Regions from separate parts of the Pseudarthrobacter sp. LMD1-1-1.1 genome, predicted to be linked through region 2. Evidence: riboswitches for the same ligand, from Rfam matches in the RefSeq annotation. Region 2 holds a riboswitch; the other holds the start of a gene.

Region 1 (3,369 bases), on a different contig from region 2:
TGAAGATCCAGGACCGCCACACCCTCCTGCGCCGCAGCGCCGACGACACCGACCCCGTCGAGCGCGCCGTGGTGGCCAACGCCGACCAACTGGTGATTGTGGTGGCGGCCGCCAACCCGGAACCACGCACCGGGTTCATCGACCGCGCCCTGGTGGCTGCCTATGACGCCGGGATCGAGCCGATCCTGCTGGTCACCAAGGCCGACGTGAAAGACCCCGCGGAGCTGCTGTCCAACTACACCCACCTGGACTTCCCTGTGATCATCAGCCGGACCGCCGATGCACAGGCCTCCGGGATCGATGCACGGTCGGACGACGGCCTCTCCGCCCGGCTGGACAGCGCGGCGGTGGCCGACCTCCGCGCCCATCTCGACGGCAAGGTCACCGTGATGCTGGGGCACTCCGGCGTGGGCAAGTCCACCATGGTGAATGCGCTGACCGGCGCCGAGCGGGCCACGGGCGGAGTGAACGCGGTCACGGGGCGCGGCCGCCACACGTCGTCGTCGGCCCTGGCCCTGCGCCTGGCGGACGCGCCGGCCGGCAGCTGGATCATTGACACCCCCGGTATCCGTTCCTTCGGACTGGCACACGTGGACCCGGACCGGATCCTGCGCTCCTTCCCCGACCTGTCCCCCGGCATCGAAAACTGTGAACGCGGGTGCAAGCACACTGCAAACGCGGTGAACTGCGGCCTCGACGACTGGGTGGCAGGCGGCAACGCAGGTCCCACCGGCCCGGCACGCCTGGCATCGCTCCGGCGGCTGCTCGGCACGGACCCGCGCATGGACGCACAGGAAACCAAAGAGCTCGGCAGCGTCAACTGACGCGTTCTCCCGGCAGAAGCGTCCACAGACGGTAGTTTGTAACCATGATCCAACCCGCTTCGAGCTACAACGATGACCTGCGCCTGGCCCATGTCCTGGCCGACTCCGTGGATGACCAGACCATGAGCCGCTTCAAGGCCCTGGACCTCCACGTTGAGACCAAGCCGGACCTGACGCCCGTCACCGACGCCGACAAGGCAGCGGAGGAAGCCATCCGCGGCCAGCTCTCCCGCTCCCGGCCCCGCGATGCCGTCCTGGGTGAGGAGTTCGGCAGCACCGGGCACGGTTCACGGCGCTGGATCATCGATCCCATTGACGGGACCAAGAACTTTGTCCGGGGCGTCCCGGTCTGGGCCACGCTGATCGCCCTGGTGGATGAAGGCGAGCCTGTGGTGGGCGTGGTCAGCGCCCCGGCCCTCGGCAAGCGCTGGTGGGCGGCAAAGGGCATGGGCGCGTACATGGGCCGGTCCCTGGCAGCTGCCACCCGGCTGCGCGTCTCCGACGTGTCCAGCCTCTCCGACGCCTCCCTCTCCTACTCCAGCCTGAGCGGCTGGAAGGAACGCGGCAACCTCGACGAGTTCCTCGGGCTGACCGAAGACGTCTGGCGGACCCGGGCCTACGGCGATTTCTGGTCGTACTGCATGGTGGCAGAGGGCTCGGTGGACATCGCCTGCGAACCGGAGCTCAACCTCTACGACATGGCTGCGCTGGTGCCGATCGTGGTTGAGGCGGGCGGCCGGTTCACTTCCCTCGAAGGCGAGGACGGACCGTTCGGCGGGAACGCGCTGGCCACCAACTCGATCCTGCACTCAGAGGTGCTGCACCGCCTCAACCCGTACCTGGACGACCTGCTGTAACTGCCACGGTTTGGCCCCCTTAGGCGAATATTGCGACGCCGGACACCTCCAGACGGGGGTGTCCGGCGTCGTTTATTCGATATTGCGTAACAAAGCCCTTAACAATTGCCGCGGCTTCAATCCTGGCCGCCCCATGTCCTACGCTTTTATGCAGGTCACGAGTGCCAGCGCAAAACCCCGGTTTGCTGGCCGGCAACCCTCCATTCGCGGCGGGGTGCCCCGGGTGACGACCAGGCCGGTCCGGAGTGGATGCGGCAAGCGCGGATTCCCTATGCCGGAGTCCTGTATTCAAGTGAGGTCTCTGTGACAACTGCCACCGTCTCCCCCCAGCCCGCCATTGCCGAATCCGGCGCTCCCGGAGATCGCCACGCCGTTGCCGGCCGTCCCCTTGCTGCCGTCACCGGCGCGGAAATCCAGGCACCACTGATTTCCGGCGGCCACATCCGGTACGCGAACCTTGACTACGGCGCATCCGCTCCGGCGCTCTCCGTGGTCTCCGCCTACCTGAACGAGATCCTGCCGTACTACGCGAGCGTCCACCGCGGGGCCGGCTACGCGTCCCAGATCAGCACGTCCGTTTACGAGAACGCCCGCAGCATCGTCCGGGACTTCGTGGGCGGCCGGCCGGATGATTCGGTCATCTTCACCCGCAACACCACCGATTCGCTGAACCTCCTGGCCGGCTGCCTGCCTGCTACCGACGGCCGGCATGACGGCGAGGTCCTCTACCTGGACATCGAACACCATGCCAACCTCCTGCCGTGGCAGGGCGTTCCGCACCGCAGCATCGTTGCCGCCGACACCATCACCGGCACCCTGGACGCCGTCCGGACCGAGCTGGAGCAGGGCGGCGTCAGCCTGCTGGCCGTCACCGGCGCCTCCAACGTCACCGGCGAGATTCTTCCCATCCGGGCCCTGGCCGCGCTGGCCCACCAGCACGGCGCCCGGATCGTGGTGGACGCGGCCCAGCTCGCGCCGCACCGCAGGGTGGACATCAGCGCGGACGACGTCGACTACCTCGCCTTTTCCGGCCATAAGCTGTACGCGCCGTTCGGCGCGGGTGTCCTGGTGGGACGTCCCGACTGGCTGGACACCGGTGTCCCGCACCTCGCCGGCGGCGGGGCGGTCAAGGAAGCACGGCTCGACGGCGTCAGCTGGGCCACGGGCCCGGCCCGCCACGAGGGGGGCTCGCCGAACGTCCTCGGCGCCGCCACCCTGGCCCGCGCCACCCAGGTCATCGCCGAACTCGACCAGGACCGGTGGCACGCCCACGAATCCGCCATCCGTTCCTTCCTGGTGGAGGGCCTGCAGGACATCGACGGCGTCACCGTCCACCAGATCTTCAAGGACACCAACCCGGAAACGGACACCATCGGCGTGGTCAACTTCTCGGTCGAGGGCTACGACGCAGGGCTGGTGGCCGCCTACCTTTCCGCAGAGCATGGGGTGGGCCTGCGCGACGGCCGCTTCTGCGCCCATCCCCTGCTGAAGCGCCTGGGCCTGCCGTCCGGCTCCCTCCGGGCAAGTTTCGGCGTGGGTTCGCGGCTGGAAGACGCCAAACGCCTCCTCACCGGCATCCGGACGCTGCGCAGCAACGGACTGGGATGGGACTACGTGGTGGATGCGGGCCGCTGGGTGCCCGCCAATGATTTCCGCACCTACCCGCACTGGGCGCCCAATACCCCCGG
Region 2 (3,369 bases):
TCCTTCGTCGCCCCACTGGGCTCCTACGATCACAATTGCTGGCATGGGATCCTCCCCCATTCGTTCGGACTGCCCGGGCCGGCCACCAGGTGGCGGGCCCATGCAGCGCCGTTCATGAGAATGCCCCGAACATACCGGCCTTCGCACAGCCGCAGCACGGCGCAGCGAAGCAAGAGTTCCGGGGCTCTTACCACCCAAGTTTAGCCGATGGGGCACTTTGTCCACTGTTGTGGCCCGCCGCGGTCCTTTCTGCCAAAAGGCCGCGGCGGCCGGTGCCGCCTATTCGTCCTCCGCCTCCCCGGCGGGCCGGGACGTCTGTTCGGCTAGCGTGTTCCAGAAGGAGGTGTCGGCGTCGGCAATGGACCCGTCCGCGATGGCCGCGGCCGTGGAGGTCAGCGTGGTGACGGTCTGCTTGATCAGGTAGCCGTTGCTGCGCTGTCCGAGTGCATAGCCGTCCAAATAGTGGTCCGACATGCCGCGCATCTCGAAGAGCAGGGTGGCGATGCCGTACTCCACGGAGATGCCGTTGCGGCTGATGGTTTCGGCACTGCCGCCCTGGTACTTGCCCAGGTGTCCCCAGCCGGTGGAGTCGACGTTGTTGAAGACCACCGCGCCGAGCTGCTTGGATTTTTCGACGACGGCGGGGTCGGCGTTGGGGGTGGTGGGGTACAGGATGGAGCCCGACACCAGCTTGCCGTCACGCTCGGCCCGGGTGCCCTGGTGGTGCAGGTCGATCATGTAGTCGATCCGGTATTTGCGCATGACGTTGTTGTGCAGCGCCTGGGTCTCCGGCTGGACCTTGGCCACATGGTCGCGGTTCAGGTCCACACCCTCGGCGTTGTAGCGGGTGAGGTGCCGGTCCCCCTTTGCGAGGTAATTGTCCAGGGAGAAGTTCACGTCGCCCATGGCGCCGTCCGCATTGAGCATGGGCACCACCAGGATGTTCACGCCTTTGAGGATGTCCGCGGATTTGCCGGTCCCCAGGTGCTTGATGAACTCCATGGCGCCCTCGGTGGTGAGCTGCTCGTTGCCGTGCTGCTGGGTCAGGTACAGGATGGTGGGCTTGGCGGGGTCCGAAATGTACTTGACCAAGTGGATGTCGCGCCCCTTGACCGTCTGCCCGATGACCTCCAGCTCCATTGCCGACTGGCGGGCATCCTGGTCCTTCAGGAACGAGACCATCTGTTCGTACGTGGCGAGCTTGGACGTGGTGATCTGGCCGTTGCCGTCGTAGGTGGGGCCTTCGCCCACAGCGTGTGCCAGCGGGGCAGGTCCTGCTACGACGGCCAGCGCCAGGGCTCCGGAAACGGCAGGAAAGCCGCTGGGCAGCCCGCCGCGACATAAAGCGGCGCAGACTTGCCCCGGGGCAGGCATCTGGATTTATGTGAGAGTGAACCATCCGGAGCGGCCGAGAGACCTGGCTCGATGACGCCGCAGCAACCACGGTCCAGCAGGATTCCTGCCGGCCGAAGGTGCTACTGCCAGGACCGATGGAAAGGAAGATTCCAGCATGTCCCTGAACACCGACTACATCCGCGTCACCCACGCGGGATCCTTGCCCCGCACCCCGGAACTCATCGCGGCCAACGCCGCCAAGGAAACCGACGGCGTCACCCCTGAATTCCTGGAACTTCTGGAGGCCTCCGTGGTGGAGGTGGTCCAGCGGCAGAAGGACCTCGGCATCGATATCCCCAACGACGGCGAATACGGGCACACGATGTCCAGCTCCGTGGACTACGGTGCCTGGTGGAACTACTCCTTTGCACGGCTGGGCGGCCTGGAGCCAACCAACGTGGACCGCTGGGCCGATGCCCAGGTGCACCGCTCCTCGCCCGGCAACATTGTCCTGACCTCATTCCCTGACCGGCGCGACCGGCAGGCGTTCAACGAGGCCTACAACGACCCCTCCTCGGGCATCCTGTCCCACCGCAAGAGCGTGACCCAGCCCAAGATCGCCGGACCCCTGACCTACACGGGCCAGGACCTGGTGGCATCGGACATCAGGAACCTGAAGACCGGCCTCGCAGCGGCCGGGTTGTCGGACGGCTTCGTAGCGTCCCTCTCCCCCGGCTCCTGCGCCCGCGTGGCCAACGAGTACTACAAGTCGGAGGAGGAACTTGTCTACGCCTGCGCCGATGCCATGCGGGAGGAATACAAGGCGATCATCGATGCGGGCCTCACCGTGCAGCTCGATGATCCGTCCCTGGCCGAGAGCTGGGACCAGATCAATCCCGAGCCCAGCCTGGAGGACTACCTGAAGTTCATCCAGCTGCGCGTCGAGGCCACCAACTGGGCCCTCCGCGACCTTCCCCAGGAACAGATCCGGCTGCACGTCTGCTGGGGTTCCTGGCACGGTCCGCACACCACCGACATCCCTTTCGCGGACATCATCGGATCGGTGCTGCAGGTTAACGCCGGCGCCTACTCCTTCGAGGCAGCCAATGTCCGCCACGAACACGAATGGCGGGTATGGGAGGACACCAAGCTCCCCGAGGGCAAGGTGATCATCCCGGGCATCGTCTCGCACGCCACCAACGTGGTGGAACACCCGGACCTGGTGGCAGACCGCATTGTCCGCTTTGCCGACGTCGTGGGCCGTGAGAATGTCATCGCCTCCACCGACTGCGGCCTGGGCGGCCGGGTCCACCCGCAGATCGCCTTCGCCAAGCTGGAGGCCCTCGGCGAGGGCGCCCGCCGGGCCACCAGCCGCCTCTGGTAGCTTCAAGAGGCGAAGCGGGAGCCCGCCGGTTCCGTGCCCTGGCAGAGTCAGGTGCACGGGACCGGCGTTTCGTTTCCCGGGGCTTGCTAAACTGGGTAAGGCCGACCAGGAATCGGCCCACCCCAATCAACCGCCGCTGATGTGTCGCGCCCCCGCGTGCCCGTTTCCGTGGCGGCAGCAACGCCAATCCCCGCAGGAGAACCAGCACTTCATGACAGCCCTGGCACCCGAAACATTCCACGAACAGCTCATGAGCCGCCGCTACGACCCCAGCGTTGCTGCCGTTAACGAGCTCTGCGATTCCCTGCAGGAGACCAAGCCCGGAACCGTGGTCCCCTATGTGGATCCCATGCACGACGTGGAGGAATGCCGCATCATCAGCCTGTTCTCCAACATTGGCGAGGCGGACCCGTCCGGGTTCATCACGGCCGGGGACCAGGACGCCGCGACCCGCATGCTGGGACTGCAGTGGAAGCTGGGCCTGCGCCCCGAGTTCGTGATGCCGTGGAACGTCCACCCCTGGCACGTTCCCGGTGAGCCCAACGGCAAGTTCACTCCCGACCAGATCCAGGCAGGCCTGAAGCCGCTGCTGAAGTTCCTGGCCCTGGTGCCCCGTGCCTCCGTCATCGTGGCGCACGGAACCGAAGCCA

The links. Region 2 has a riboswitch for S-adenosylmethionine ahead of MRBLMD1_RS09480 (cobalamin-independent methionine synthase II family protein). Riboswitches for the same ligand answer to the same signal wherever they lie in the genome.
Region 1: linked by a shared signal. The riboswitch ahead of MRBLMD1_RS04480 (aminotransferase class V-fold PLP-dependent enzyme) and the one ahead of MRBLMD1_RS09480 (cobalamin-independent methionine synthase II family protein) in region 2 are both predicted to bind S-adenosylmethionine.

What each region holds. Positions count from the first base shown of each region.
Region 1 covers NZ_JBEGHP010000001.1:928,328-931,696, reverse strand. The annotation lists gene rsgA (ribosome small subunit-dependent GTPase A) at 1-824, shown strand, start outside; gene hisN (histidinol-phosphatase) at 869-1,681, shown strand; SAM riboswitch class IV at 1,835-1,948, shown strand; gene MRBLMD1_RS04480 (aminotransferase class V-fold PLP-dependent enzyme) at 1,985-3,369, shown strand, end outside.
Region 2 covers NZ_JBEGHP010000012.1:823,644-827,012, reverse strand. The annotation lists gene MRBLMD1_RS09490 (adenylosuccinate synthase) at 1-45, opposite strand, end outside; gene MRBLMD1_RS09485 (M14 family zinc carboxypeptidase) at 280-1,374, opposite strand; SAM riboswitch class I at 1,393-1,497, shown strand; gene MRBLMD1_RS09480 (cobalamin-independent methionine synthase II family protein) at 1,511-2,719, shown strand; gene MRBLMD1_RS09475 (uracil-DNA glycosylase) at 2,931-3,369, shown strand, end outside.